Regions from separate parts of the Lactococcus sp. LG1074 genome, predicted to be linked through region 2. Evidence: predicted binding sites of a transcription regulator. Region 2 holds the regulator's gene; the other holds the start of a gene.
What was found. The regulator NrdR, encoded in region 2, represses ribonucleotide reductase genes. The targets are predictions, from matches to a motif close to ACACNATATATNGTGT.
Positions count from the first base shown of each region.

Region 1: a site for NrdR is predicted at 4,632-4,647, ahead of nrdD (anaerobic ribonucleoside-triphosphate reductase). Genes of this name have one in related genera too.

Region 1 covers NZ_CP071293.1:1,796,102-1,812,605, forward strand. Annotated here, with positions in the region: gene nrdG (anaerobic ribonucleoside-triphosphate reductase activating protein) at 1-436, opposite strand, end outside; gene J0J36_RS08980 (APC family permease) at 627-2,072, opposite strand; gene nrdD (anaerobic ribonucleoside-triphosphate reductase) at 2,286-4,526, opposite strand; gene J0J36_RS08990 (cysteine hydrolase family protein) at 4,687-5,199, opposite strand; gene J0J36_RS08995 (APC family permease) at 5,304-6,665, opposite strand; gene J0J36_RS09000 (L-threonine 3-dehydrogenase) at 6,813-7,766, opposite strand; gene J0J36_RS09005 (glycine C-acetyltransferase) at 7,833-9,023, opposite strand; gene tdcB (bifunctional threonine ammonia-lyase/L-serine ammonia-lyase TdcB) at 9,251-10,258, opposite strand; gene J0J36_RS09015 (alanine dehydrogenase) at 10,283-11,377, opposite strand; gene J0J36_RS09020 (aldo/keto reductase) at 11,556-12,401, opposite strand; gene J0J36_RS09025 (S-ribosylhomocysteine lyase) at 12,521-13,000, shown strand; gene J0J36_RS09030 (hypothetical protein) at 13,015-13,164, shown strand; gene J0J36_RS09035 (Gfo/Idh/MocA family oxidoreductase) at 13,161-14,174, shown strand; gene J0J36_RS09040 (ABC transporter ATP-binding protein) at 14,272-15,114, shown strand; gene J0J36_RS09045 (ABC transporter permease/substrate-binding protein) at 15,107-16,504, shown strand, end outside.
Region 2 covers NZ_CP071293.1:1,365,747-1,382,250, forward strand. Annotated here, with positions in the region: gene J0J36_RS06735 (PTS ascorbate transporter subunit IIC) at 1-319, opposite strand, end outside; gene J0J36_RS06740 (PTS sugar transporter subunit IIB) at 372-671, opposite strand; gene J0J36_RS06745 (PTS sugar transporter subunit IIA) at 673-2,610, opposite strand; gene J0J36_RS06750 (pentapeptide repeat-containing protein) at 2,820-3,440, opposite strand; gene J0J36_RS06755 (nitroreductase family protein) at 3,437-4,153, opposite strand; gene dnaI (primosomal protein DnaI) at 4,146-5,030, opposite strand; gene J0J36_RS06765 (DnaD domain protein) at 5,033-6,196, opposite strand; gene nrdR (transcriptional regulator NrdR) at 6,233-6,682, opposite strand; gene trmB (tRNA (guanosine(46)-N7)-methyltransferase TrmB) at 6,686-7,339, opposite strand; gene J0J36_RS06780 (phosphotransferase family protein) at 7,400-8,179, opposite strand; gene J0J36_RS06785 (Veg family protein) at 8,345-8,608, opposite strand; gene dnaB (replicative DNA helicase) at 8,717-10,093, opposite strand; gene rplI (50S ribosomal protein L9) at 10,095-10,547, opposite strand; gene J0J36_RS06800 (DHH family phosphoesterase) at 10,544-12,511, opposite strand; gene J0J36_RS06805 (HAD family phosphatase) at 12,573-13,232, opposite strand; gene J0J36_RS06810 (Cof-type HAD-IIB family hydrolase) at 13,350-14,756, opposite strand; gene J0J36_RS06815 (asparaginase) at 15,018-15,983, shown strand; partial or broken gene J0J36_RS06820 (ZinT/AdcA family metal-binding protein) at 16,052-16,504, opposite strand, start outside.

The DNA of each region.
Region 1 (16,504 bases), 430 kb from region 2:
AGCGACCGTCAACAAGTATATCAATATTTCGCAAAAGCTCAAGTTTGGTTTCATCCTCTTGTAGAAGCTCTTCCCAAGTATAACCCGTCCAAGACCAAATATCCTTTTCAGGAAGTTCTGCGCGTATACGTTTGACCAGCGGTAAAGCAACGCCAGTATTGAGGAAAGGCTCACCACCAAGTAATGTCAATCCCTGAACATAAGACTGGCTCAAGTCAGCCATGATTCTTTCTTCTAATTCTTTTGTATATGGACTACCGTAACGGAAATTCCAAGTTGCTTGATTATAGCATCCTTCGCAGTGGAATTTACAGCCGGATAAGTAAAGCGAGCAACGTACACCTTCACCATCAACAAAATTGAAAGGCTTATAATCTGAAACATAGCCCTGTTCCAAATCCGCAGCAAGCCACTCTTGTGGTTTTGGATTATTCATCTGCCATTACTCCTATCTCTATTTTATCTAAAATTTCACAATTCATCCTCTTAATCACAATGAAGAGGATATCATGCAGACAAGCCTGATAAAGCTTGACGTTCCTCATTAGACCCTTTAGGGCAATGAGAGTAGCGTATCAAAAAATGAGCAATTTCTTCCGAAACTACTCATTCTATTATACTACTTTTTAGACTAAATCATTTGATTTTTTTTGCTCACGACGCGCAATAAATGGAAGGAGCATCCCTAAAAGAATCAAGACAACTGGTGTCAAAATGTTCGAAGTCAATTGGAACCACCAAGCCGAAGGGTCGGCAGCAAAATCTACTTTTGGTACCATACCAAGGACACATGCTACTAAAGTGAACAAGAAACACCAGATACCAGCAAACATCGCCAAGCGTTTTTGCTTGATAAATTTGTATTCAGAAGTAAAGTGTTTAATCGCACGATTAAGCATGATAAAGGCGAAGAATACCCACATGTAGCGCATTGGCATCACCACTGAGTTTAAGTTTGTCAGCCATTTGACCAATTCGTTCATGTTTCCTATTCCAAGCAAAGGCATCAAAATAACGATACTTACCAAAATTCCTGTCAATACGAAACCATTGATCAGTGTTCCTTTGGCAGTCGTTTTACGTAGCCAAGCTGGAACAAATTGTGCATCTGCATCCGCAAGCAAAATACGCAATGGCGCATCTATTGAAAAGGCAAGCGCAGCAATTTGACCGATACCTTGTGTAAAGGCATAAACATACATCAGGCTATTGCCAATACCATAGTGTTCGCCAAGCATTTGAAAGGCAGCATAGGCACCATTGGCCATGAGGTCATCAGGCAAGTTACCACTTGTAAAGAGCATACCCATCGCAACTGAGCCAAGAACGGCACAGACACCGACCATTGCAGCAAGCATAAACATTGCTTTTGGAAACTCACGTGCAGGACTCTTCATTTGGTTGACATAAGGTGAAATTTTTTCTGCCCCACCAACCGCAAAGACTAGCATAGAGATTGTTGTGAAGTAACTGAAGTCAAATTTAGGGATATACGTGTTGATATTTCCCATATCTGGTGTTGCGATTGCAAAGTCTTTTGCAATAAAAGGAACGCTGACAGCCATCACGATAAAGAGCAAGCTCATGACAAACATTGCTGTTCCTGCAAGTCCCCCAATAACTTTAAGCGTGTTTAAACCTTTTGTTGCAAGCCAGAGGAAGAGAAGGAAAATAATCAATGAAATGATGGCAACCATCGGAACAGACATCAAACTTACAAGCTGTCCATCTCCACGACCAATCCAACCAAAGGCAATCAAAATTGCTTGAGGTTTTTGGGCCAGATAAGGGATATGCACAACCCAATATGTCCAGGCTGCATAGTAGGCAAGACGTTTTGTTGAAGTTTGTTCAACCCACGAACTTACGCCTCCTTTACTGTCTTTAAAAGTTGAGCCTAACTGCCCAACAATAAGTGCATAAGGTACAAAGTAAAGCGCCAAAATCAAAATCCATGAGGTAACAACTGTGATCCCTTGCTGGGCGAAGTTATTGACCACATTTCCCATGCCCCAAACCATGTTGAAGGCGATAAATGCGACGGTAAACCATCTAATTTTTTTAGTGTCCATATTACTCCTTAAAATTTTTTATCACTCTGCGGACAAGACAAAGTAATTTTTTACGCGCCTTTTACAAATGTAAAAAAGCGGTTGCATTAAAATTATAAAATAAAACTTAAACACTGTCAATATTATTCTTGAATTTTCACTAAAATTTTAAATTTGTCCCTGCTTTTTTATCTTTTCATAAAAAAAAATGAATCCTAAGATTCACTTTTTACTTTATTTTACAAACTTGCTCTTTGCATGATCTACAGCTTCACTGTCAATGCTCTCGCCATCTTCAAGAACACCTACAGAGCCATTCATATGTTTGACACGCGCTGATATTTCTTTATGACGGCCATGAACCATAGGGCGAGCTTGAGGGTTACCTAGGTACCCACATGTTCGTTTTACCACATCACATGTTTGTGGGTTAGCATTGTCACATTGGGGACATTTAAAGCCACGCTCAGTCGCAGTAAAGTCTCCTTCGAAACCACACTCATAACAATGGTCAATCGGTGCATTTGTTCCCAAATAGCCGATACGATCATAAGCAAAGTCCCAAACGGCTTCAAGTGCACGAGGATTTTGTTGAATCATTGGATATTCCGCATAGTGGATAAAACCTCCGTTGGCATAAACGGGATAATCTTTTTCAAATTCCAATTTTTCAAATGGAGTTGGATTTTTACGCACATCATAATGGAAGCTGTTCGTATAGTAATCTTTATCGGTGATATCCGCAACAGAACCAAATTTCTCCTTATCCATACGACAGAAACGGTCTGTCAGACTTTCACTTGGTGTAGAGTAAACAGAAAAATGATAACCGGTTTCTTTACTCCAGTCTTTACAATCTTGGTTCATACGTTTTACGATTTCCAAAGTAAAGTCTTTTGCTTCCTTGTTATTTTCCCACGTTGGTCCATAGAAACTTGTTGCAACTTCATAAAGGCCGATATAGCCAAGGGAAACTGTTGCACGTTCATTTTTATAAAGCTCATCGACTGAATCTTCAGCTTTCAAGCGACCCAAGGCCCCATTCATAAAGAGTATAGGGGCATTTTTGGGTTGGGCTTCTTTTGTACGGTTAACACGGAAAACCAAAGCATCCTTAGCAATGGCAATGCGTTCATTAAAAATTTCCCAGAACTTTTCTTTATCGCCTGCCGCTTCAAGTGCAATACGTGGAAGGTTTACCGTTACTACTCCGAGGTTATTACGGCCCGCAGTTACTTCGTTGCCCTTTTCATCTTTCCAACCATGAAGGAAGCTACGGCATCCCATACTTGCTTTAAATGAACCTGTTAACTCGACAATCTTGTCATAAGACAAGATATCTGGATACATACGCTTTGTGGCACACTCTAGTGCCAAGTTTTTAATGTCATAGTTTGGCGTACCGACTTCAAGATTCAAACCACGCTTCAAGGTGAAAATTAATTTAGGGAAAATAGCTGTACGATGCTCTTTTCCTAAACCTCCGATACGGACTTTCAGGATAGCTTTTTGGATTTCACGTGCATACCAGTCTTCTCCTAAACCAAAACCAACTGTAACAAAAGGTGTTTGCCCATTTGAAGTAAAAAGCGTATTGATTTCATATTCCAAAGATTGCATCGCATCATAGATATCTTTTTTAGTTTTTGCTTGAGCATAGGCTTCACGTTTTTCCGGTTGCTCAATCCACTCTTCCGCATCTTTTAAATGCTTCGCATAGTTTAATTTTGCATAAGGTGCTAAAATTTCATCAGCACGGTCAAATGAACAGCCGCCGTATTGTGAGCTAGCTACATTTGCAATAATTTGTGAAGCTTGAGCAGTTGCTGTTTGAATGGACTTAGGTGAATCTACTTGAGCATTCCCTAATTTAAAGCCATTTTCAAACATATTTTTAAAGTCAATCAAACAACAATTTGACATCGTTGTGAAGGGAGAATAATCTAAGTCATGATAATGAATTTCCCCTTTTTGGTGGGCATTCGCTACATGAGGAGGGAGCATCTTTAAACCAATGGCTTTAGAAACAGCACCTGCAGTTAAATCACGCTGTGTATTGAAAACATCGCTATCCTTGTTGGCATTCTCATTGACAACCGTTTGGTCCTTGTTGATCAATTTTTCGATGGTAAAGTTAATGTCTGTTGCCTTACTTCTTTCAAGATCACGTTGTGTGCGATAAGTTGTGTAAACTTCCGCCCACTTTGTTTCACCAAGTTCCATCAACAGATGTTCCACAATACTTTGAATTTCATAAATCTTAACATTATCCGTAAAACGTGTGAATATTTCGTGCACTACACGATCGCAGATTTCTGCTATACGCTCCTCTGAAGCCGGAGGTACTATTTCGTCCCCAGCTTTTTGCAACGCCTCAAAAATTTTGCTGCTGTCAAACTTTACGGAGCGACCATCACGCTTAATCACACTGATTTCTCGATCTGTTACAACAGTGCTTTCCTCAACCATTTTCATTGTTTCGTTCCCCCATTTTTTAATTCCTTGTGCTTCTATTCTATCAAATAAATTTTCCTTTTTCCACTATATCTAGTATCATTTTTTATGAAAACAAAAGAAAGCACACTATATATAGTGTTGAGGCCAAAAAATAAAAAAAGAGCTATTTTTGCTCTTTTTAGTCATTAATCACATTAATTTGACAAGATTTCATTGTTTCTAAAGCTGCACGATGACTTTCTGGAGTTACACCCGCACAACATGAGGCATCAACAGTAATTTTTACTTCTGGAGCAAATGACTTAATCAATAAAGCATTTGAAACCACACATATATCCGTACAGATACCAATGAGTTCCACTTGCTCCACATTCTCATTGCGGATATATTCTGCAAGCTCTACTGAACCAAAGATATTTTTTTCGAACACACGTTGAAAGCCAACTTGTGCTTCCTTACGTATTTCCCAACCCTGAGTACCTTTTTGACAGTGAATTACTGGCAAGTTTTGTCCTTCTTGAGTTGTTAGGTAATCTTCAAAGTGTGTATCTTGTGTAGCAAGTCGTTCATTTTCAGCGTAAGACACCAACTTCTCGATAACCTTTGGAACAATGGCTTGCGCTTCTTTTGTGCCCAAAGAACCATCTATAAAATCATTTTGAAAGTCAATCAATACCAGTAATTTTTTCATAAGCAAATTATAGCAAATTTACTTTAAAAAGCAAATGCTGATAAAAAATAAGCTCTCCTTCCAGCTCCAAAAGAAAAACTCCGTACTCGGAGTTTTTTTCTATATTAACGATGGTACTTCTTGTCTAGATGGTTGTATACAGGAAGACCAATTAAAGTAAAGACAACACCAACCAAGGCTGGAACTTGGTTACTCATATAGTCTGAACTAATCAAGGTCATGACTAAGATGAAGACACCACCAATGATTGCAATAATTGGAATAACTGGATAAAGTGGTACTTTATATGGACGGACTAATTCTGGTTCGCGCTTACGTAAGATAAAGACCGTTATGAAAACCATAGTGTAGAAAATCCAAATTACAAAGACCAACATATTTGTTAAGAAGTCAAAAGCATCGCTTGAAAGCATTGTTACAACTAACATGATTGCTGCAATTGCAACTTGCAGAATACCTGAGTTTACGGGCACGCCGCTCGCTGAAAGCTTTTTAAACGTTCTCCAGAAAGGGAAAGATTTCTCTGTTGCCAAAGCGTATGATGCACGCATTCCTGTCATTGAATAACCATTAATTGTACCGTAAACAGAAATTAAGATACCAATTGTGACAAGTTTACCTCCCATACCACCAAAAATTGTATTGGCAACAATAGCAGGGAGATTCGGATCATTTTCCATCAAGGTTGGAATACCTAAAGTACGAATATAAGCTGCATTGATAAAGACATATACAAACATGATAGCAACAATACCAAGAATAATCGCACGAGGCAAATGTTTAGCAGGGTTTTTCATTTCACCGGCAATATTACCAGCATAAATCCAACCGTCATAGGCAAACATAGTTGCTAAAAGACCTGAACCAATTGCAGACGCCAAGGATAAGTTTTCTCCTGCTGTAATAGGAAACAATTGGAAATCAACACCACCAGGACGAAGTAACCCAACAACAACAATCAAGGCAATCGGAATTAACTTAATCACTGTTGTAACGGACTGAAGGCCTCCCGCAGCTTTAGAACTAATGAAGTTAATTAAGGTAACTGTAATTGCTGCAATTACACCGACTATTGCAGTGTTAGCTGCGCTCACATTCATCCCAAACAAATTTAAAAATTGTGTACCAAATACAACAGAGAGTGCTGCAATATTTGCAGGGAAATAGATAATAGACTGTGCCCAACCTAAGAGAAATGACCAACGTTTACCAAAACCACGTTGAATATAGCGAATCATCCCACCTGTTTCAGGGATAGCAGCAGCAAGTTCTGCAGCAGTTAATCCCCCACAAATTGAAATGATACCACCAAGTATCCAAACCAATATGTGCAATCCTGGTTGGCCTGTGAGTTCCGCAACTCGTCCAGCCTTGAAGAATACACCTGCACCAATAACCGTACCCATTACTGTTGTAAGGGCAGGGAAGAAACCAAGCGTTCGCTTCATTTCATTTTTTTGTTCCATAAGAGCTCCTCTTTCAAAGATAAATTTTTGATAAGATTAATAATAACAATGCTGACTCCTAACATCAGCATTAGAGAGTAATCTTGTAACCGATTACTCTCTTATTTTAACATAATTTTAGATTTTGTGATGGGATGAACTTAGTTTTTAGCCTTTTAATTTTTCTGTAAGTTTTTCAAGCATTTCTTTCGTCATTGCATCTAAATCATATTTAGGATTGAAGCCCCATTCTTCTTTGGCACAAGTTGCATCGATAGAGTTTGGCCAGCTGTCTGCAATACCTTGACGGACTGGATCTACATCATAATCCATTGTAAAGTCTGGCATGAATTTTTTGATTGACGCAGCAATTTCTTCAGGCTCAAAACTCATCGCAGTAATATTAAAAGCGTTACGGTTTACTAATTTGTCTGCAGGGGCATTCATCAAGTCAACAATAGCATCGATAGCATCAGGCATGTACATCATATCCATCTTTGTTCCTTCAGCGATAAAGCTTGAGTAATGACCATTTTTAATTGCCTCGTAATAAATATCTACAGCATAGTCTGTCGTTCCTCCACCAGGCAATGTTTTATAAGAAATCAAACCTGGGAAACGTACACCACGTGTATCAACACCAAATTTAGTGTAGTAGTAATCACAAAGCAATTCCATAGAAACTTTAGTCACACCGTACATTGTATTCGGACGTTGAATAGTTACTTGAGGTGTGTTGTCCATTGGAGTGCTTGGTCCAAAGGCAGCAATAGATGATGGTGAGAAGTATTGGAGGTTAAGTTCACGCGCTGTTTCTAAGGCATTAACCAAACCACCCATATTCAAATTCCAAGCAAATTGTGGCTTTGCTTCTGCAACAGCTGAAAGAAGTGAAGCCAAGTGGATAATTGTATCCACACCATTATCTTTAGCAATTGCCATCATTTTGTCACGGTCCATGACGTCCAAAATTTCAAAATGTCCGTCAGTCACAACTGGATTACCTTCAACTTCACGTACATCTGTTGCGATAACATTATCAACCCCAAGATCTTTACGAAGACGTTCTGTTAATTCTGATCCGATTTGTCCGAGTGCGCCTGTGATGAGTACTTTTTTCATTATATTTTCTCCAATATATTTGTTGTATGCTTACTTGTAATAGAAAGTTTTTATTGCCCCAAGAAATTAAATCAAGCCGATCTCTTTACCTACTTTGGCAAAAACAGCAACAGCTTCATCTAACATTTCTTTCGTATGCGCTGCTGTAGGCATCGCACGTACACGTCCTGTTCCAAGTGGTACAGTTGGGAATACGATAGGTTTAACATAGACGCCATTTTCAATCAATTTCTTAGAAAACTCTTGTGTTTTTGCTTCATCTCCAAGAATCACTGGTGTGATTGGTGTTTCAGATACACCTGTATCAAAGCCGGCTTTTTGTAATTCTTCTTTGAAGTATTTTGCGTTGTCCCAAAGTGTTTCGACATATTCTGGATGATCATGCATTAAGACAAAGGCTTCTTTTGCTGCTGCAGCTGCACCCGGTGTCAATGAAGTTGAGAAAAGGAAAGGACGTCCTTGTGATTTAAGCCAGTCAACCAAAAGTTTTGAGCCCGCTACATAGCCACCTACTACACCAATCGCTTTTGAAAGAGTACCGATTTGGAAGTCAATCTTATCTTGCAAGCCAAAATGTTTTACTGTACCGGCTCCGCCGCCCATAACACCAGAACCATGCGCATCATCAACATAAGTAATCAAATCATATTTTTCAGCGATTTCAACAATTTCTGGCAATTTAGCAACGTCCCCATCCATTGAGAACACACCGTCTGTGATGTACATTACTTTATTGTATTCACCAGACTCAGTCGCTTCTTTTGCTTTTGCTTCAAGGTCAGCCATATCTTGATGCTTAACACGGATAATTTTAGCACCTGAAAGACGACATCCGTCAATAATTGAGGCATGATTTAGTTCATCTGAAAGAATCGCATCACCTTTTTTCATTACGGCGCTAATCGCTCCCATATTACAATTGAAACCTGATTGAAACGCAATCGCGGCTTCTGTGCCTTTAAATTCAGCGATTGTTTTTTCCAATTCAATGTGTATATCTAAAGTGCCGTTGATAGTACGTACTGCACCAGCACCAGCTCCATATTTATCTGTTGCATCTTTTGTTGCTTGAATTAATTCAGGACGTGTCGCAAATCCCAAATAGTTATTTGAAGCAAGGTTAATCATCTTGTTGCCCGCAACTGTAATCTCAGGACCATTAGCGCTATCTAAAACGTCAATTGTGTTGAGCAAACCCTTTTGTTTAAGGTCTCCAAGCCCATTTTCGAGGAACTGTGTTAAAACTTTTGAAGTCATTCTATAACCTTCTTTCAATTTTTAGTTACACTTTTTGTAACCGTTTACAGTAAGTTTAACACTTTTTTTTTACTCATGCAAGAATTTTTTGCACTTTGATTAAATTTTAATTTAAATTACATGTCTTTGTGAATTTCGTGATATCAGAGTAAATTATCTCACGATTAAAAAAAGACTGAACTATACAAAAAAGGACTTTGAAATTCAAAGTCCTTTTGTTTTAAGAATTATTGATCATTGTCATTGGCAATGAGAAAATGATCCACAACATCTTCAATACGGGCCAAGTCAACATTCCCTCCTGAAACGATAGAAACAACTTTTTTGCCTTTCACATAATCATCAACTTTACCTGAAAGAATAGCTGCTGTTGCAAGAGCGCCAGCACCTTCCACCACAATTTTCGTACGTTGAATCAAATCTTTAATGGCTAATTCGATTTCTGCTTCCGTTACAAGAACCATATTATCAACGATTTGATTGACTACTTCAAAAGTCAATTCACCTGGATAAGCCACATGACAGCCATCTGCAATCGTTGGTGCTTCATCATGGTGCACTTTCTTACGTTCTCTAAAAGATGCAGTCATACCATGGCAATTTTCAGCTTGCACACCAATAACTTGGATATTAGGGTTAAAAGATTTCAAGGCAACCGCAACACCTGAAATCAAACCACCACCGCCTACTGGCACCAATACTGTGTCAACATCCCACAGATGATCTAAGATTTCTAGACCGATTGTTCCTTGTCCAGCCATTACTTCTGCATCATCATATGGAGGAATATACGTAATATTATTTTCCTTAGCGTAAGCTTCACAAAAGGCCTTTGAGTCATCAAACTGTTCACCTTCAAGCATTACTTCTGCACCATAGCCACGTGTGGCATCAACCTTAGCTTGAGGTGCACCTTTTGGCATAACAATGATACTCTTGATACCGAGAAGTTTGGAAGTTAAAGCCACACCTTGAGCATGATTCCCAGCTGAACACGCAATTACTCCACGATCTTTCTCTTCTTGAGATAATTGAGCAATCTTATTGAAAGCGCCACGGAACTTGAATGAGCCTGTTAATTGCATATTTTCAAGTTTCAAGTAAACTTCGCCACCTGTTTTAGCAGTCAAAAACATTGACTGAATCAAGGGTGTTTCACGTGCATATTGTTTAACAGTGTTTTGAGCTTTTTTAATATCTTTAATTGTAATTGGCAGATTTGCTAAATTTGGCATAATTCTTTTTCCTTAGATTTCTTTTTAGAGTTCCGTATAAGTGACATCAATTGAATCAGCAAGTGCTTTAGAAACAACTTTTCCTTTATAAACACTCAACCCAGATAAGAGTTCTTTTGATTTCAGCGCCTCATCTAAGCCTTTGACTGAAATATCCTTAAGGAAAGAGATATTGCCCTGAGCCAAAGCAATTGTCGCTGTACGAGGTGTTGCTCCTGGCATATTTGGCACAGCGTAATGAATTATGCCGTGTTTGATGAAGACTGGATCCGCATGGTTTGTTGCATGATCGATTGTTTCAACAGTTCCTCCTTGGTCAATAGCGATGTCCACGATAACAGAACCTGGTTTCATAGATTTAACCATATATTCTTTGACTAATTTTGGTGGTTTAGCGCCAGGGATTAAGATTGTTGAGATAAAGACATCTGCAAGTTTAATATTTTCTTCCAATGCTTCTGTTGTTGATTTAACGATTTCAACTGTTTTTCCTGCATAGCGTTCTTTAAGTTGGGCGATACGCGCATCACCAAGTTCAATGATAATAACCTTACATCCCAAAGCAACAGCCATATCGGCAGCATTTTCTGCAGCATTACCTCCACCGAAGATAACAACTGTACCAGCCTCGATACCTTCAATACCAGGAAGAAGAATTCCTTCCCCTTCATGTTGTTTTTCAAGATAATATTGCCCAATATTAACTGCACGACGTCCCGCAATAGCTGACATTGGTTTAAGCAACTCAAGCACACCATTGATTGAGATATTTTCACCGGAAATAGCTGTTACTCCGACTTCCATCATTTTTTCCACACAAGCTTTATTGGCTGCCAAGTGTAAGAATCCCCAAATAATTTGGCCTGGTTTGAAGTATTTATATTCAGATTCCATTGGTTCTTTGACTTTAACAATCAACTCTGCTTCCCAAGCAGTTTCTGTATCAACGATTTGTCCCCCAGCCGCTTCATAAAGGTCATTTGTAAAACCACAACCTGCACCAGCATTACTATCGACAAGTACTTCATTACCTGCTTCAACGAGAATTTTTACGTTTTCTGGAGTCATCCCTACACGCGCTTCACCTTGTTTTGGGTCTTTAATTACACCAATTTTCATTTTGTTTCTCCTTTGTGAATTCTTTATCAATTAAATGATAGCACTTTCATATCCATTTAGCAATTATAATTGTGAAATAAAACACTTTTTTAACGTTTTATTATTCTTCCTGTCTATATTCTGTCAATTATAAAAAAAGACACTCAAATCTTACAATTTGAATGTCCTTAAATTTATTTTAGTGGTCCACTTCGTCTGGATTGCGTGCCAGACCTGCTTTCCCATGAAGACTGTCAATAAAGGCGATATCTTCTTCGGTCAAATCAAAATCAAAAATATCCGCATTTTCTTTAATACGGCTTGCCGTCACAGACTTAGGTAAAGGAAGATAGCCTTTGTGTAAACTCCAACGTAAAACGACTTGGGCAACTGTTTTACCATATTTATCTGCAATATCCGTCAATTCAGTAACCGCAAAGATTTTACCTGTGCCAAGTGGGCTATAAGCTTCTGTCAAAATATCGTGTGCTTTATTGAAAGCTACAACCTCTTCTTGCTGATCCGAAGGATTAACCATAATTTGGTTGACAACAGGTTTAATTTCAGCAACTTCCAGTAAAGGTTCTAAGTGACGTGGATGGAAGTTAGACACCCCGATAGCTCGAACTTTTTTGTCCCATACGCCTTCTTCCATTGCTTTCCAAACCGCAGCATTGCGCTCGGCAAAGTTTGGTCGAAATGCTTTTGGATTTGGCCAGTGAATAAGATAAAGGTCCACGTAGTCTAAACCTAGTTTTTCCAAGCTTTCATCTAGTGCTGCTCGGGCATCTTCTGTTGTACCAACAGCCCAAAGCTTCGTTGTAATAAACAAGTCTTCGCGAGCAATTCCACTGTCTTTAATCGCGCGTCCCACCGACTCTTCATTGCCATAGACAGCTGCTGTATCAATATGACGATAGCCAACTTCTAAGGCCGTTTTTACAGCTTGATATGCTTCTTCACCATTTTTAGATTGCCATGTTCCAAAACCAACTTTTGGAATTGTCATACCATTTGCGAGAGTGTAAGTTTCTGTAAGTGACATAATTTCTCCTTTTCTTTACTTTCTAGCTTCATTCTATCACTTTACGAGGTCAGACAAAAAAATTTTGGTTCAAAAAATGGTAAAATAGAAGAATACTAAGAATACTGGAGGTAGAAAATATGGCTGAAGTAGAATCATTCCAGCTCGATCACACAAAAGTTTTAGCACCTTACGTGCGCCTAATTGGGACAGAGACTGGTCCTAAAGGTGACATCATCACCAACTTTGATGTCCGTTTTGTGCAACCTAATCACGGTGAAATCCCGACAAGTGGGCTACATACTATCGAACACTCAATGGCAAGTTTGATTCGTGACCGTATTGATGGCATGATTGACTTTTCTCCTTTTGGATGTCGTACTGGCTTCCATATGATTATGTGGGGCGAACCAACTGCTGAGGAGATTGCTAAAGTGATCACTTCATCTTTGGAAGAGCTCGCAGGAGACAGTTTCACTTGGGATAATGTCCCAGGGGTTGCCGAAAAAGAATGTGGAAATTATCGCGATCACTCATTATTTTCAGCAAAAGAATGGGCGAAGAAAATTTTAAGTGAAGGTATCTCCTCGGATGCTTTCGAACGTCGCCTTGTAAAATAGAGAGAAAGAGAACCATGGGAAAGTATCAATTAGATTATAAAGGGCAAGCCTCTGTCCAAAAATTCCACGAAAAAAATTCAAATAAAAAGACAGATAAATTGTCAAAAATCGAAGAATTAAAAAAACAACACCAAGCGAAAAAGAAAAAAGAGAAGAAAGCATGAAAAAGTTAAACATTGCTTATGTTGGTTTTGGGAAGTCCACCAATCGCTATCATATTCCTTATGTTAAAATCCGTGAGCACTTCAACATTGCGCGCGTTGTCAACCGTAGCCTAGGCAAACGTCCTGAGCAAGCTATTCTTGAGGCTGAAGGAACTATTTTTTCAACAGACATCAATGATATTATTCAAGATGATTCAATTGATTTAGTCATTGTCGTCACTCCAGGTGCTGCACACTATGAAACCAGTAAAAAGCTTTTACTGGGTGGAAAAAACGTTATCTGTGACAAACCGTTAGTAGAAACGTTAGAACAAGCCGAAGAATTAGTTGGTATCGCTCAAGAAAAGAAGCTCTTCTTTATGCCTTTCCAAAACCGTCGTTTTGACAGTGATTTTTTGACAATCAAAAAAGTTTTGGATACGGGTTACCTAGGAGATTTGCTTGACATTACTGTCACTATGGATCACTATCGTCCAGCAGATGCAACTGCTGGTAAAAACTTTGATGGCGCCTGGTATGGCCATGGTGTACACATGGTTGACCAAATGGTTTCACTCTTTGGACAGCCAAAAGATGTACAATACGATATTCGTTCAACACGCGATTCAAATGCTGTAGATGATTACTTCTCTGTAAACTTGCTTTACACCGATTTCCGAGCAACAGTTCAAGCCACTGAACTGGCTGCACTCAAACGTCCCAAATGGGTGCTTTATGGTTCTAGAGGAACTTTAATTAAAGAAAACGTTGACCAACAGGAAAATGATTTGAAGGTGGGAATCTTCCCGGGAAGTGACGGTTTTGGGGCCGATGCACCGCAAGATTTTGCTCAATTGACATACTACAATCAAAATGGCGATCGCATTGAAAAGTCAATTCCTACGGTTTCAGGCGATTATGGTCGTGTCTATGATGCAGCTTATGAGTCACTCGTGAATGGAGCTGAAAAACTCGTTTCGGATGAGCAAATTTTGACAGTTATTGAAACTTTAGAAAATGGCTTTAAATAAAAAGTCCTCTTTGAGGGCTTTTTCTATACCCTTCCATCCATAAAAATAGCAATCCATTTCCTGAAAGAACTGAAAGATAAAATGTTAAAATGACACTATGACTATTACATTTAAAAATGTCACTAAAAAATACGGAGACAAAGCCGTACTTTCAGATATCAACTTATCCATTGAAAGTCACGAGTTTTTTGTTCTCGCAGGCTCTTCTGGTGGCGGAAAAACAACATTACTCAAGATGGTTAACCGGCTCATCGAACCCAATAAAGGGCAGGTCCTCATTGATGATCAAGATATTCAAACAATTAACTTAAGAGACTTGCGTCTTCAAATAGGATATGTGCTTCAACAAATTGCGCTCTTTCCTAACATGACCGTTTTAGAAAATATTGGTATCATCCCGACAATGAAAGGTTGGAGCAAAAGAGAAACGCGTGAGCGCGTACTCGAACTCCTTCCTTTAGTGGGTCTAGATGCTGAAAAGTACCTTAACCGATACCCTCATGAACTTTCTGGAGGTGAAGCACAACGGATTGGTATTTTGCGTGCTATCGCCTGTAAACCAAAGATTATTTTAATGGACGAACCTTTCTCCGCTCTGGATCCTATCTCCCGTAAACAGCTACAGGAACTGGTCAAAGATTTGCAGAAAACCTTAAAAATCACAACGGTTTTTGTTACCCACGATATGTCTGAAGGAATGGCGATGGCTGACCGTATCGCAATTCTCAAAGACGGCGAACTTCAACAGGTGGGACGTCCCCAAGAAATTTTAAATGCCCCAGCAAATACTTTTGTGGCGGACTTCTTCACTGATTATCAGCAAGACTTGTCTCAATATAAATTAAAAAATCTTGAACAAGTCCTTGCAACTCATGATTTTTCGGAAGAAATGCCTTTGGGGGAAATCTTAAATAGTCTGGAGGACGATGCTCATGAATAATTTGATTTCTACCTTTCAACAGCAAGAGCACCAGTTTTGGCTTGCTCTTCTAGAGCATATCCAAATTTCCTTGGTTTCTCTTTTTATCGCTATTTTAATCGCTCTTCCCCTTGCTTTACTTTTAAGACGTTACCCCAAAATTGCTGAGCCCGTACTGCAACTTACCGGAATTTTCCAAACGATTCCAAGTTTGGCCTTGCTTGGATTATTGATTCCTTTTATTGGGATTGGTTCTTTGCCAGCTATTGTCGCATTAGTTGTCTATGCTCTTTTTCCTATTATTCAAAACACCTACACCGGTCTTCAGCAAATTGATCAGTCTTTAATTGAAGCAGCAACTGCTTTTGGGATGAACCGACGGGAGCGCTTGATGAAGTTTGAGCTGATACTTGCTCTTCCCTTTATTATGGCTGGTATTCGTACAAGTGCTGTCATGATTATTGGAACAGCAACTTTAGCTGCACTTATTGGAGCAGGCGGACTCGGAAATTTCATCCTCTTGGGCATTAACTCCAATGATGTTAACCTTATCCTGATTGGAGCGATTTCTTCTGCTTTATTGGCCGTTATTTTCTCAACCTTACTCCGCTTCTTGGAAAAAGCAAAAATTCGGACCATTCTGATTAGTTTCTTTGCTGGTCTTTTACTCTTGCTAGGGTCGTATTATCAACCTCAATCCAATACTCATCCACAGATTACCATTGCTGGAAAGCTCGGAGCTGAGCCGACACTTTTGATAAATATGTACAAGGAAGTCATTGAAAAGAACAGTGATATCGAAGTCACACTCAAGTCCAACTTTGGAGATACAACTTTCCTTTACAATGCTTTAAAATCCAATAAAATTGATATTTATCCTGAATTTTCTGGAACAGTCTTAACGACATTCTTGAAAAAAAACACAACCTCCACCGATCCCAAAAAAGTTTACGAAGAAGCACGCACAGGTATTGCTAAACTTGATAACTTTGCCTATCTTACACCTATGGAATTTCAGGATACTTATGCTTTAGCTGTGAAAAATAGCTACGCCCAGAAACATCACCTTAAAAATATTTCTGATCTCCAAGGGCTTCCTTCAGTTAAAGCTGGCTTTGACTTAGAATTCGCACACCGCCAAGATGGCTATATTGGCATTCAAAGTTTATATGGACTAAATTTTGATGTGAAGACAATGCAAACAAGTTTGATCTACAATGCCTTGAATAGTGATAGCATTGATTTAGCCCAAGTTTATTCCACAGACAGTCAAATCAAACAATATGAACTGACCGTCCTGAATGATGATAAAAATCTTTTCCCACCATATCAAGCAGCTCCTTTGATGAATAAAAATCTCCTTAAGAAATACCCCCAATTGGAGCAAATTTTAAACCGACTTTCAGGAAAA
Region 2 (16,504 bases):
CAATCATGCCGACAAGCATAATCAAGGCAGTCGGTGTCCCATACTCCACGAGTGCCAAGGCAACAACACCTTCATTCGTTGGGACAATACCTTTCACATGAAAGGCATGTTGAAACATATCGCCAAAAGGCGCAAGCGCCCCCACCAAGATACCAGCTCCTCCAACCAAGACCAAGAATCCAGCAAAGGTCTTCACTGAGCCCTGAATAACTGCAGTTGCTGGTTTCTTTTGTAAAATCAGTCCAAGCATGGCAATTAATCCAACAAGAAGGGCAGGCGTAGTCGCAACAGAGACAATAAAGTTTAAAACTCCATTCATTTTTTAATTCTCCTAAGTTTATTTTCGATTCTTTTTTAATTACTGTTTTTGCTTAGTTGTGGGCAATCCCTCTTTCATCTAAAACTTTAACCAGTGCTTCACGCGCTGCATCGCGATCAATAATGGAAGTCAAAGGTACAATCTTTTCTTCCGGAATATTAGGCAAAGCTGTTGTTAATGTGGACTCTACAAAGAAATAGTCCGCAGAATCTGGTGTGGCTGATCCAACATCCATATGGTCAAGCTCAAAATCATTCACGTTCAAGCCCATTTCTTGTAAAAGGGCTTGAAGATTCATTTGTACCATAAAGCTTGTTCCTAATCCTGATTGACATACACATGCGATTTTCATATTATTCTCCTTCTTTTTCTGCAAAAATTTGTTCTAGTTCTGCTACTGTTTCTACAGTCAGCATTTTATTGAGTTCATCTTTATTTGATAATATTTGTGTTAGTGTGGATAATGCGCGAAGATGCGTTTCATTATCAATTGCTGCGAGGACAATGAAGATTTTTATCTCGTGTTTGGGATCATCTTGAAGATATACCGGTTGTTCACATCTAAGAAATGACATCCCAAGTTTTTTCACCCCATCTTCAGGACGTGCATGAGGAAGAGCAATACCCATTCCTAAATCAATATAAGGGCCGAACTCCTCTACACGGTTAATGATAGCGGAAATATACGTGGGCTCGATTTCACCTTGATTCAGTAAAGGCTGTGCTGCAAGCTCAATTGCACTTTTCCAGTCAAGTTTTTCATCTGTAAAACAAATTTTTTCTTTAGTTAATAAATCTGAAAGCATTACACCTAATGCCTCACTTTCTGTCTTTTTATTGTTAAGCTTGCGGTCAATAACCCGCGTCAATTGCTTCTTGGTCGCATTACTTTTAATGTCGACATAAGGTTCAATAGCACGTAAGATGGCTTTAGCATCTGGTTTATAAAAACCAGGCAAATCAAAATCTTGTGCAATACGATTGTAAAGTCTTGTCTCTTCTTCACTGTCTGGGATAGCTGACATAACATAGAGCTTTTTATCAGTCATTACAGGTACTGTCGAAAAAATAATATCATAAGAAAAAGCAGGAATATTGTCCAAATCAGAGACAGCTGTACTCAGAATAAAAGTCATGCTTGGAAACATATTTTCCAATCGTTTACGCATGATTAAACTCGAACTTATACCATTTACACATAAGACAATCGCGCGAAAACTTTGTGTATACTTTTTCTTATAAATTTCTCCACCAAAGAGAATGACAAAGTAGGCGCGTTCTGCTTCGGAAATTTCACCACAAGCTTCGCGTAATGGCGCTAAAGCAAGGCCCATTAACTCAAACAGAGAGGAATAATCTGTTTTTATTTTGTCCAAAAGAACATTCTCTATTTCGAAGTGATATTTCAAACGAAAATAGGCAGGGACCAGATGGGCACGTAAGGCAGCAAAGGTTTTTGTAAAATCTTCAAACTGAACTGCTGCAAGTTTCATTACATTTTCCATAATCTCAAAGCCAATACGATAAAGAAAATCAAAACCAGACCTTTCAAAGCTACCATCACTCATGCCAATTAACAATGCTTCAACTTCCAGTACATCTTCCTGGAATATATTTGTTTCTCCAAGATGTGATTGAAGTAAGGCAAGGTATATCAACATCGGAATATACCGACTATGGATAACCTGAATACATAATTCAGCAATTAATCGACTGATTTGCTGTCCTACTTGGTAAATAAAGAGTGGATTTTTATGATTGAGATGCTTCGACAAAACATAATAATCACTCTCTTCATGAAGTTCTTGTAAAAAACGCCAGCTCGTCTTACGTAATTCTTTCGATGCACCTTCAAGGTAAAAGCCTAACCTCCGTGAGTATTCTAGACGTATGTTTTCGCTATCCAGCTGCTGACGCAACTTTTTGATATCAGACAAGACGGTATTGCGACTCACATTTAAAAGCGACTGGAAATCACTAATGGCTAATGCTGAACGTTTAGAAAAGCAAAGTAAATAAATCAGGTATTGACGTTTTTCTTCACTCAATGTTCGTCCATATTCTGCCATATTAAAGCGAATTTCTTCGAAATTTTCTGGTTTTTCAGGAATTGCTAACACATTATTGGTAAATTCTAGTGGTCTTTGAGATTTATCTTGCAATGTTCGATTTAATTCGACGAGTTGTCTCTGAAATTCCTGACTTTTAAGTCCAGTAACCTCAAGGATTTTATCAAGTTTCCAAAAACGTCTTTCTGAAAACAGTAGGATATCTAAGTTATAACTAAGCATCTTTTTTCCTCACAATTAAATTATAGCCTAATTTTTGCTTCGAAATTAAGCTGTTCGGTCCAAAACAAGAAAACGTTTTCTTTTGTGATTGGACTCTTCTTAAAAAATTTTTTTAATTTAAAAACCGCTTCGGTTTAAAGCGATTTTTAAATTAAACGATCAATTTTGATAAACTCTTTTAAAATAAAAAGTCTTGAATCTCCCAAGACTTAGACAATTTCAATCCCATGTAAAGCAGCAAAAAACGCTGCTTGACTTAAGTTGACTTTAATGTTTTTAGCCAGCTCGGGACTCACATCGAGGCGCTCAAAAGTGTTACTTGAAAAATCAATCCCTGATAAGGAAGTTTCCCAGAAATTCGTAAGCTCCAAGTCGTTCCCTTCAAAACGCACATGCTTGAATTGACTGGCAATAAAAAGACTTTCTTTCATCATATTGTCTGCAAAAAGCACATTTTTCAAACGAGCACTTGAAAAATTAACGTAATTAAGCAAACAATCCTGAAACTGGACATCCTGCAAAAAGGCATTGGTGAATTCGGTACCGAGCAATTTACAATCTTTAAAAATGCAACGGTAAAAACCAAATTTAGAAAAGACAAGGTTAGAAAAATCACACTTTTCAAAAATACAATCTGTAAACTCTAAATCAGCAGTTACCTCTAACTCAAAATTGATATTTTGTAGACGACAGCCACTGAAAAGTTGGCGATACTCTAAATAGATTTCTTGATTTTTCAACTCTACTTGGTAGGCTTCGTTGTCTTCAAGGGTAGTAAAATCGACAACTTCTAACGCCGCAGGAAGCTTGGGTGAAAGAATTTTCTTCATAAAAGTCCTTTTTCTTTAAGATTCTCTGTTGAAGCTTTGAGTTCCGGTTGTCCCCATTGCTCAACCATTCTACTCGACCAAGTGGAATTTAGACGCCGTGATCCAGCATAATCCTCTTGAACTTTATCATAGAGGCGCAGCACTTCTTCATCTTGTGGAATATACTTCTCAGGAAATACAACAGCTTCATAAGGTAATCTCGGTTTTACTGGATTTACACGTGCAGGCTTGCCAAGAGCCACAGCAAAAATCGGATAAGTATAATCAGGCAAACTTAATATCTCAGAAATTTCTCGTGCTTGATCACGAATCAAGCCCACCATTACACCACCATAGCCAAGAGATTGAGCAGCAAGCAATGTATTTTGACCGGCTACTGCCGCATCAACTGAAGTAATAAGGAGCGATTCTACACCTTCTGGTTGAAACTCACCACCGTTCATTTCGACTGCTGTTTTGGCTCGGTTAAGGTCTCCCACAAAAACCAAAAAAGCAGCACAATTTTTAATGGCTTTTTGGGGCTGTTGGGCAAAAATTGCATCTTTTTGTTCTTGGGATTGCACAAGAACCACCGAATAAGATTGGAAATTTTTCCAGTTTGGTGCTGCCCGTCCCGCATCAATAATCGTTTTTAATACATGTTCTGGTATTTTTTCATCCGTAAAATTACGTACAGAACTGTGTTGCATCATCAGATCAATTGTCTCATTCATGTCGACGATTTACTCCTTCTAAACGAACTTCAGACGCTAAATACTTCACACGCTCCATCACGCGTTTTGCTGGCCAGATTTCATCCGCTTTTTTAGTTTCCGCCAAATGTAGCTCAAGCTCTATCATATTCAAGTTTGAGGTGAAAAATGTCGGAAGATTTTCTTGCATACGATGCTGTAAAATAACTTGAAGAATGCTGTCACGCACCCAAGCATTATTGAGTTCGGCACCAATATCGTCTAAGACCAATACTTCAACTTTTTTAATTTCATTGACCCAATGTTTGGCATTGTCAAAATCGAGGTCAGAAATAAAGGTGGGATAGTGTAATAAAGTAGTGGAAACGCCTTTTTTTGAAAGCTCATTTGCCATAGCGGCCATAATAAAGGATTTTCCTACGCCAAAATCGCCATAAATATAAAGCCCTTTTTCTTGAGGAAAGTTGTCGATAAAGTTTTCTACTTTCCGGAACAAGTCAAATTGATTTTGATTGTCTGTGAAGACATCCGCATAAAAATCAATGTGCTTCATTTCTTTAGGTAAACCAATGATTTGAACACGACGCAATTGATTGCTCACTTCTTGACGGCGGGCTAATTCTGCTGTCGTTTGATAAGAAACATCTGCGTAACCATGGTTCATAATCAAGACAGGCTCATAGCCATCAGCTGCTCTTTTTTCATGTTCTTCGAATTTTTTTCGCTCTTTAACAAATTCATAAAACTTTGAATAGCTCCGCTGTACTTCATCTTCAGTCATTTGATTTTCAGAAATAAAAGCTTGAACTTGTTCATTTTTCATCACTTCAGCGACGAGCTTGTCAAAATTTCCACGTACATCTGGGCGCTTACTCAAAAGTTCTCCAATTGATTCCATGCTCAATTCTCCTTCTTGTCCTTACGACGGGAAGCTTTATATTGCTCGAACTTGGCAATATCTTCTGCACTGGTCGTATTTACGTAGCTGGCATTGGACCATTGTGGTGCTTTTTTGACCAGCTTGCCTGAGTTTTTAGAATTTTTATTGCTTTTTTGCTTTTGTTCCGCTTGCTGCTGACGTTCCAGTATTCTTTTTACTGCTGTTTCAGCATTATATACTTTATGGCGCAGCCAATCATTTGCCAGAGTATTAACAAATCGAGCATTGAGACTCGCATTCCCTTGTTGAATCAAGACATAGTGTATCAAAATATTTTGTACTTGATCTGTAATATTTTGCTTGTCTAAATTATTCAAAATCTTAAGTTCTTCTTGCGAAGCAAAACCACCAGCTTGTTGTTTAAGCTTGTTTAAAAAATCACGCGGGGACACTTCTTTACTGATGACAATCAAATCCTGAAAGCCTTTAGGAAATTCCGATAAGGCAGGCAAAGGCTCAGATTTGCCGGCAAGCATTCTTGTTAAGTTGGCTGTATTCAAAGTCTTGTCAGCATTGGCAGTTTGTTCGGCTGCTTTAAATAATTCATACCAGTTGAGATCAAACTTTTCAGCCAAGCCATACAGGGTCAAGATATCCTGATTTTCATTTGCAAAAGTCAGATGCTGGTTTTCCATAATACTCTTAAAAGAGTTCAAATCAAATTTTTCTGTTTGAACGACTGTATGTGTCGGCTCAAACTTAACAGAATAAACTTCATGGAACTTTTTCGTAATTTCTAAAGCATCAGGTTCATGTTTTTTTGCCAAAGCTTTAACTTTATTTTCACCAATGCGTGAAACCAATAACTGCTTATAAAATTCGTCTGCTAAAAATTCTTCAAAAGTTAAAGGACTTTTTATCTCCATAAGATAACCCGGTTGTTGGTCAAATACCCGCACGAGCCCAATCCCTGAAAGTTTTTCTAAAGCTTCAATAAAAGGATGGAGTCCAAAATCAAGATACTCTAAAAAATGAGAAATCTTGCCCGTCGAAAAAACGCGCAAGAGTTGATAAAGTCCAAAAGCATCTCGCCCAATAATAGGCAAATAAAGTAGCGAAAAAGTATCGGCATCAAAGCTGATTTTTCCTCGATTTAGAATAGAAAATGAATCGCCTGGTCTCATAGTTCATCCTTTTATTTCTCTTTTTTTTTAGAACCGTTAGTCTTTTTTCGTTATCTTTTTAAGCAAATCTTCGATTTCACTCACATCTTTGAAGGAACGGTACACACTTGCAAAACGAACATAGGTAATATCATCCAAATCCATTAATTCTTCCATAACAAATTCGCCAATAACTTCGGTACGTACTTCATTTTTCTCTAAGCGGCGTACTCTTTGTTCGACACGATCAACCAATTTTTCAATGGATTCACTCGTCACCGGTCGCTTACGAGCACTGCGCACTATTCCTGTGATAATTTTATCACGATTGAAAACTTCACGGGTTTCGTCACGTTTTATGACCAAAAGTGGCATTTCTTCAATCCGTTCAAAAGTCGTGAAACGATTTCCACAATTTTCACATTCACGGCGACGGCGAATCATATTATCAGCTTGACGTGAATCTACTACGCGTGACGATTCAGATTGACATTTTGGGCATCTCATAGCTTAACCTCTCTTTGGGAATTTTGCTTCTAAACGGTAAATCACTTGCCCCTTGCTTGAGAATTTTGCTTCATACTCTGTCATTACATTGACTTTGGCAAATTCTTCATCTGCGTGCAAGTCTAACCAGACTTTTTCTAAAATCATACCATATTGACTCATGCTTGCCAATGAATATTCAAATAGACCGCGGTTATCTGTTTTAAAGTGGACTTGGCCTTCTGGTGGCAAGATTTGTTCATAAGTTTCTAAGAATGACTTATAAGTTAAACGGCGTTTTTCATGACGGGTTTTTGGCCACGGATCGCTAAAGTTCAGATAAACACGTGAAACTTCAGCATCCTCGAAATATTCTGTTAAAGCTGCGCCATCAACCAGCATCATTTGCACATTAGGTAGATTTGCTTCCAAAGCTTTGTCTAAAGCGTGAGATAAAACGGATAGTTGCATATCAATCGCAATATAATTAATCTCTGGGTTTTGAGCAGCCATACCTGTGATAAAGCCGCCTTTTCCACAACCCACTTCAATATGTATGGGATGATCATTTCCAAAACGCTCTGCCCAACGTCCTTTAAAGTCTGCTGGATTTTCAACAACTACATGTGCGTTACTTTCTAAGTGTTCCGCAGCGCCTTTACGATTTCTTACGCGCATTTTTTCTCCTATTTATTGAAAAAATAAGAAGGCAAGCCTCCTATTTTTATTTTCTAAGTTTTAAAATAAACGGCAAAAATTCTGAAAACGCGCAATTTCTTGTTCTGTTTCCTTAATCTGCTCTCTTGCCATATATTCTGAAATCTGACGTAGAAAAGAAAGTTTTCCATACCAGATTAATTCATGTTCTATATTTTTATTTTTAGCTGTTTTATAGCCTGCTTGATGGAGCCACTCTTCCCAGTTTTCTGGTTTTATATAGTGTGTTAGAACATGTGCTATATCCACTAAAGGACTGCTTAAAAGGACCGTATCCCAATCAACGAGATAGACTTTGTCACTTTCGTCATCAACCAACCAGTTTTTATGATTCACATCACCATGAACAACTGTAATCTCCTCCTCTTTTAACTCCGGAAGATTTTCTGAGAGTTCCACAACGACATTTGAGAGAAAGCCATTGGTTTCAAAGATTGAACTTTTACTCAGTACTTGTTTCAAAAGATCAGCTGGAAGCATGACTTCGTTATCTAACTTTTTACAGGCTTCAATAAGCTTTTCGCTTTGATGCAAATGCCGCAAAATTTCGCCAATACGGGAATCATTCATTTCATAAGGTTTCAACGTATGGCCATTAATCCAAGGTTGAGCAGCTAACATGTCACCTTCTGCTGTACGCTTCGTCCATAAGACTTGTGGCGTAATACCTTCAAGATACACACTTGTCAAAAAGGGGCTACAATTTTTTTTAATGAAAACACGCTTATTGTCGCTTTCGCCAACAAAAGCATTCCCTGAACCACCTTTGACAGGCATCATTGATAGGCTTGAAGATGTCATATTTACTCCTTTCTTTGGATTTTTTATATTTTTTTGCTTTGAAAAGTTTTTCCAGTGAAGATTCGTGCCACGAACAGCAACGCCACCCAGAAGCTTTTGTCTAGAGTTTTACGCATCAAATCGTGCTATAGAAAACTTCACAAATAGATTACATCAATAAACAAATTATTTATTTGGATAGTGAATCAAAATTGTTTGAGTCAAAATGTCAGCATATTGATAAGACTCTGTTGTTTTTGGGCCACGTGCTGGAATATTTTCAATTACAAAGTGTGTGGCATAAGTCTCAATCAAGTTGACTTTATGACGATTTTCACGTTTACGTCCAAATTGTGATGTAATTTCAATGGTTTGACCAACATGTTCTTCAACTTGTTTTCTGATATCTACAATTTTTCCTACTTCTTGGCTTTGATTTTGGTTATCCATTTTACTCTCCAATTTTTCTCTAGAAATGCAAAGACAGGCGTTTTCCGCCTAGCTTACCATTATAAATTTTAAATCTTATCCATTATAACACGAATACCCCTAGAAATGCTAGTCTTCATATCTGTTATCAATACTAGCAAATTTGTTGTATTCTTTCAGGAAGAGTAACTCGACAGTTCCCCGACTTCCTGAACGGTTTTTTTCAATAATAACTTCTACTTTATTGTCTACTTCTGGGACATCGTTAAAGCCCTCATCATCATCGTCAGCCCCGGCACGGTCATAATAATCATCCCGATAAAGGAAGGCGACAATATCCGCATCTTGCTCGATTGACCCAGATTCACGAATGTCTGACAAGACAGGTCGTTTATCCTGACGTTGTTCTACTCCACGTGAAAGCTGACTCAAAGCAATGACAGGAACCTTTAACTCTTTAGCCAGGATCTTCAACTGACGTGAAATTTCGGAGACTTCTTGTTGGCGGTTTTCTCGTCCTGTGCCCGAAATCAACTGCAAATAGTCAATCACGATAAGACCAAGATTGCCTGTTTCCTGTGCGAGTTTACGAGAACGTGCCCGTATCTCTGTAATCTTAATCCCTGGAGTATCATCAATGTAGATACTTGCTTTCGAAAGTGTCCCCATAGCAATAAAATATTGGTTCCACTCTTCGTCATTAAGCTGACCAGTACGTAAGTTATGGGATTCAATTGTTCCTTCCGCTGCAAGCATCCGGTTAACAAGGCTTTCCGCACCCATTTCCAATGAAAAGATAGCGACAGTTTTATCTTGTTTGGTCCCAATATTCTGCGCAATATTTAAAGCAAAGGCTGTCTTACCCACGGCTGGACGTGCAGCAAGAATAATAAGTTCCTCCTCATGGAGACCTGTTGTCATAGCATCCAAGGCCGGATAGCCAGTCGCGATGCCGGTAATCGTTGATTTTTGTTTAGCTCGTTCTTCCAGATCGTCGAGATTCATTGACAAGACGTCTGAAATCCGACGAAAGCTTGATGTATTACGTCCTTGTTGCACATCAATCAATGACTTTTCAGCTTCTGCAAGAACATCCTCGGCGGGATCTTCCTGACTGTAAGCTTTTTCTACACTCTGTGTTAACTTATTAATCAGCTGACGGAGCAAAGATTTTTCGGCAACGATTTTCGCATAATAAGAAGCATTAGCTGCCGTTGGGGTTGCAGTGGCAAGCTCAGCAATATAAGCGATGCCCCCGATAGTCTCTAAGTCATTTTGGTTTTCCAAAAGCGAGCGGACAGTTAACACATCAATCGCTTCACGATTGTCCGACAAGTGCTCCATAGCACGGAAAATAATTTTGTGTGCGTTTTTGTAAAAGTCATCCGTAGAAAGAAATTCTTTTACTTCAATCAAGCGGTCACTATCAAGGAAAATAGCCCCCAAAACGGCTTGTTCGGCGGCTAAATCTTGTGGTGGTGCTTTGATAATATCAATATCAGGCATGTTATCTCTCGCTTACTTTGACCTTGACTGTAGCAGTAACATCACGGTGCAATTTGATTGGAACATCTTTAATTCCAAGCGCTTGAATCTTATTGATCAATTGAATTTTACGTTTGTCCACTTTGACATCCAATTGACTTTGAAGTGCTTTCGCGATATCTGCTTTATCCACGGCACCGAAGGTGTGACCTGTTGTTCCCACTTTCATCTTGATTTCAACCATTACATCATCTTGCTCAAGACGTTCTTTCAATGCTTTAGCTGCTGCGAGCTCCTCAGCTTCTTCTTTTTCTTTAGCTTTTGTTTTACCTTGAAGTTCTGCCACAGCAGCACTTGTTGCAACTTTTGCTAAATTTTTCTTAAGGAGAAAGTTATTTGCATAACCTGTGGGTACTTCTTTGATTTCGCCTTTTTTTCCTTGTCCTTTTACATCTGCTAAAAATACTACTTTCATTGTTCGTTCTCTCTTTCCTTAATTAATGCGATGAGATCATGTTTGACTTCATCGATATTTCGTTCGTAAATTTGTGTGGCAGCGGCATTAAAGTGTCCGCCCCCTCCCATGGCTTCCATAATCGTTTGGACGTTATAATCTTTGAATGAACGCGCCGAGATAGAAATATAACCATTTTGGTGATTTGTAATCGAGAATGCCGCTTGAACATCTGCCATATCAAGCAAAGTGTCTGCGGCTTTGGCAGTCGCAACATTATCATATTTTTGGTCAGGTTTACCTAAGGCAACCACAACTCCTGGCGCAACATATTCAGAGTTAAGAATAATTTCATTAATTTTTTTATATTTTTCAAACTTAGTGGCCAATATTCCTTTAATCAGGTTATTGTCAGCACCTTGCGAGCGAAGATAAGCAGCCACTTCAAACGTACGGGAAGTTGTTGCTTTGGTGAAATGCTTCGTATCCAGCTCAATCCCAGCTAGCGCAATACTCGCATCAGTTACCGTCATTTTCGAGTTATATTCATGGAATTGTAAAAGTTCGACTGCTAACTCACTGGCTGAACTTGCGCTTGATTCAATATAAGAAAGCAAGGCATGCTCAGGGAAATCATCATCTCGACGATGATGATCAATAACAACCAGTTTACTAAAGGACTTATAGAAATCAAGACTGAGTGTTTGTGTCGTCTTCGAGTGGTCAACCATGATCAGTAAGGAATTTTCCGTTTTCATATCAAAAGCTGTTTCAAGTTTAATAATATGTGCGAAACCTTCTTCAGTTTCATTTACTAGATCAATGGCCCGGCTCACCTCTGGCATCAATTGTTCAGGATCATAGACCACATAGGCTTCTTTTCCCGACATGTTGACAAAATTTTTCATCGTAATTGCCGCCCCTAGGGCATCCATATCTGGGAAACGATGACCTACGATAAAGACATCTTCACTTTCACTGATGATCGTTTGCAATGCTGTTGAAATAGCACGCGCACGCGTTCTTGATTTTTGAGTACGGCTTTCAGAATTACCACCGAAATAAATTGTTTTGGCTTGCGGCGTATTCTCCCGAAGAACTGCTTGGTCCCCACCACGCACTAAAGCTAACTCAAGGTTGTTAAGGGAGGTTTTCCCGATACTTGGGAAATCATTCCAGCCATAGGATACACCCACAGATAATGTGAGGGGAATCTTGCTTTCAGCTGAATTTTTCCGGAAATCTTTCAGTAAAGAAAACTTATCCTCAATCATTCGGTTCAAAATGCCGTAATCACAAAAGAAATAGTAACGGCTGCTTGAGACACGGCGCAAATATACACCGTATTTGCTTGCAAAACTTTCCAAATTGCTGGCAATCAAACTATTAACCTTGGTCCGTTCACTGTCCGCAATCAAATCTGTGACATCATCATAGTTATCAACCGAAATGCTTCCAATAACAGCACGGCTTTCCTGCAAGCTCTCACGACTGTTAGCTTCAGAAGTGGCATCAGCTAAATAAATAAGATTTTTTTCGTCATCTAAGGTTATAAAATATTTTTTCTTCTCAATCGTGAAAAATTGATTTCTTTCTTCATGATACTTTTGAATAATTGCCTTAACTTCTTCTTTATCAAGGACACGATCATCCCCATGATAAATCAAATCGATAAAGGGGTTGAACCATTCCGGCTCATAGGTCTCTTTATTGTAGCGGATGACACCGATAGGCATATTGTCTAAGGTTGCATTGAGTGAGTTTTCTGCTTCATCATTTATTTTTCTGATAAATTCAACTCTTCTTAAACGATAATTTCGAGCTTGAAGTAAGATGCCGACTGTGATAAGGATGTTCATCAAAAAAAGATAGAACACAGCCATCATTCGTGAGCCCGAAAAGATAAGCAAAAAACTTTCCAGGGCTTGCACGATAACCATGACTAACACAATTGTTATTGGTGAAAACCTCTGTACACTTTTCATTTCCTTCTCCTTTTATGCGTCTATTTACACATTGGCTATATTTTTTAAATGCGCAAAGCTGTCAGTTTGCTGAAAAGCTTTCTAGTTTTTCTTTAACAGCCGTGAGATTGGAAAACCATGCATCTGCTGCGGACTGATTCATTCCAAAACGCGTATCTTCAATCGCCCAGACTGTAGCTCCAGCTGCCTTACCTGCCGCAATTCCTTTTTCGGAATCCTCAATGATTAAGGTTTCTTCCGGCTTTACATTGAGCGTCTTCATGCTTAGCTGATAAATTTCTGGGTGTGGTTTGGTTGCCTTCAAATCATTGCCGGAAAGGATTGACTTGAAGTAAGGACGTAAGCCATGTATATTAAGCATTTCGTCAATATCTTGCATGGCCGAGCTGGAAGCTAAACCGATTTTAAAGTTATCATTTTCTAAGGCTTCTAAAACGGTCTTAACATCTGGGAAAAGCAAATCTTTATAAGGAAGTGGATTATTGTCTTTTAATTTTAAATATGCTGCGTGCAGCTTTGCTACTTCGTCTTGGTCAAAATCTACACCTAAGATTTGCGGCCAGATTTCTCGCATATTCCCTCCGATAAAATCAGAGTATTTCATGTGTTGGATTGAAATATTATGATTGCTAAAGAATTCTTCACGTCTTTGAGCATAGAATTGTTCCGTGTCAACGAGGACACCGTCCATGTCAAAAATTACCGCTTTAAACTTGTTCATTTTCACCTAAAACTCCCTAATTGTCTGCTTATATCTGCTATATTATAACATATTTTTGGACGGAGTTTGTGACCCGGAGGTAACAAGCATAAAAACCGCCTTACAGCGATTTCTTTTTTATTTTTTCTTCTTGTCTTCTTCACGGACACGTGCTTTTCTCAAGGCAATTCTCTTTTGTCTTTCAAGCTCACGCTCTATTTTTCCTTCTGGGGCATATTTTTCTTCCCAATCATCAGGTTTCAAAATTTTATGTGTTTCTGGATCAAAATGCGGTTGTCCATCCGGGAAAATTTTTCCCATATTTGCTGCATGTACAAAGTTGAAAATATCATAAGGGTCAACCCCAGCAAGCACCAAACTTCCATAGGTAAAGTAAAGCAAGTCAATCAAGGCATCGACTTCTCCAATCAACGGCGCTTCGTCTTTTGCCTTGCGTTTAACCTTTAGGACGGCCTTATCCACATCTGCATGCAGATTTGCTGCGAGTTCGTCAAACTTATCACAATCCCCATTTGCGGAAGCATAGAGGAACTCCACAATTTCTTCGACCTTAAAGCCTGCGCGATAGCCCGCCTCCATCGGAGGAAAAGCACGTGGAATTTCTTGACTTCGACCGTCCATCATTTTATGGAATTCTTTTACTTTATTAAAGTTTTGATCACGTGAAATAAAATTATTACTGCTTGAAAAATCAATAAGTCCATAATGTGCAAGTGCCTTAGCAATTCCGTCATGATTGTTACTCGTTGTGACATGTGTCGCTTTTTCTTTAACAAGATCAGAGGCATTGCCCATCGCGATACCATATTCGACATGTGTCAACATTTCTAAATCATTTTCCGAATCACCAAAGGCCATAACTTGGTGTTCATTGAAGCCATAACGCTCGCCAATCATCTTGATACCACGAAGCTTGCCAGAATCACATGGAATCATATCCACAGAGTAGGGATTGCTGCGTGTAATCATCAAATTAGGGAATTCTTTTTCAAGCATTTTCGTTTCTGCTTGAGTCGCGACCATCATGACTTGATAAATGGGCTCACGCAAGATATTTAGAAAATTGGACTGTGGAACCACACGACGTACGACATGCTTAAAACTGTTTCGCGCAATATCCGATGTCCCTGAAGGTAAAATACCGGAAATAATCCCTGCCATCCGTGTTTCACCAAACTTCAAAAGTTTCGAGCCATTGACACCATGAGCTGCTCCTAAAGAGATGTCTCGGTGGTTGTCTTTGGCAAAACGAACGATTTTGCGTAAGGTCCTTTTATCGATCTCTTCCGCATGCAAGACAGCTTTGGGCGTAAAGATGTATTGTCCATTATAAGTTACTGCAAAATCTAAATGAAGCTCCTCCATCAAAGGCAAAGCAAAAGCAGGGCCTCGTCCTGTGGCGATCCCGACTAATATATCTTTACGTTTTAATTCATCGATAGCAACGCGCGTGCTCGGAGCAACTGATCTTGTCCCTGTAAAAAGAGTGCCGTCTAAATCGAAAAATACCGCTTTTATATCCATTTCCATGCCTTATACTCTTAAATTCTTCATGTATCTATTGCTTATCGACTAAATTTAAACCGTCGTTAAGCTTCCTTATCCTATTAATTATACAGGTTTTTTTTCAAAATTCCACGAATAATGGCTGTTCCAAAAAATTAAAATCCCTCTCTCTTTAATTATTTTATAATGGGTTGAGCACTTCGCTTTGTCGCTGTTTATTCACTCCTATAATATGCTATAATAAATTTACTTTATTGACGTTTGAAAGGAAATTGACTAATGAAAAAGATTTTAGTGTTGCATACTGGGGGGACCATTTCTATGGCGGAAGACGCCAGTGGTCGCGTAGCGCCAAATGCGGTCAACCCTATGAATTCGGTAGATATGCACCTTGATTCGATTCACATGGTCGCTGAAGATATTTTTAACCTTCCTAGCCCGCACATCACCCCAAAGGAAATGCTCTTGATTAAAAAACGCATCAACAGAGCCTTCGATCAAGAAGAATTTGACGGTGTTGTCATTACTCACGGCACGGATACACTGGAAGAAACAGCCTTCTTTTTGGATTCAACAATTCCGCGTGGCATGCCCATTGTCCTGACAGGCGCCATGCGCTCTAGTAACGAATTAGGGACAGATGGTATCTATAATTTCCTCAGCGCACTTCGTGTTGCTGCCGATGATGCTTCTCGTGATCGCGGTGTCCTTGTAGTGATGAATGATGAAATTCATTCCGCACGATATGTAACAAAAACACATACGACCAACGTTTCTACTTTCCAAACACCAACACATGGACCAGTTGGCTTAGCCACAAAGCACAAACTCTTCTATTTCCATACCGATGGTGAAAATCAACATCTTGATATTTCTTCTGTTAAAGGAAAAGTTCCGATTGTTAAAGCTTATGCTGGAATGACAGGTGAAGTCTTTGACTTATTTGACTTAAGTAGTTTAGATGGCCTTGTTATTGAAGCGCTGGGGGCAGGCAATCTTCCCCCTACAGCCGCACAAAAATTAATGAATATCATCAAGCTTGGCATTCCTGTAGTACTCGTTTCCCGCTGTTTCAATGGTATAGCGGAACCAGTCTACGCTTATGAAGGTGGTGGCTCTAAGCTGGCAGAGGCTGGGGTGATGTTTGCACCTGAAGTAAATTCTCAAAAAGCACGTATCAAACTGTTGATTGGCCTGAACGGTGGCTTGGAAGGTGATAGACTTAAGAAGTTTGTCGAAAATTAAAAAAAAAAAAAACAGACGAGACAAAGCCCCGTCTGTTTTTTATTATTCCAAGTTCCAAAATATTTGGGTTAATGAGCAATCATTTCTTGTGCTATTTCTTGTGGTGATAAGTCACTTGGATAAAATGTTGGCCAATTCTCGAGCTTCTCAAGTACTTTTTCCTGACTCTCTGAACCATAAAAAATATGGAAATGTGCTGCCTTCATTGGTGCAATCGCATGGTCACTAAACTGAACATATTTGAACTCACCTGCATTATTATCCTCTGTTTCAAAAAGATACCGCACTCCCCGATTACCTTTTTCGTAAGTTAAAATTTTATATCCCTTGTACTTATAGTGATATTTATGTTTTACATTATTTTTAGTAAAGGTCATTGTATGGCTATCAATCAAAATATTACTCACATCACTCTTATATCCCTGTTCATAGTATTTCTTATATCCAGAAGGCGACTTGTCTCCCTTAATTTTTGATTTATAATCAAACACTTGATCTAAAGTTCCATTTTGTAGCAAAGG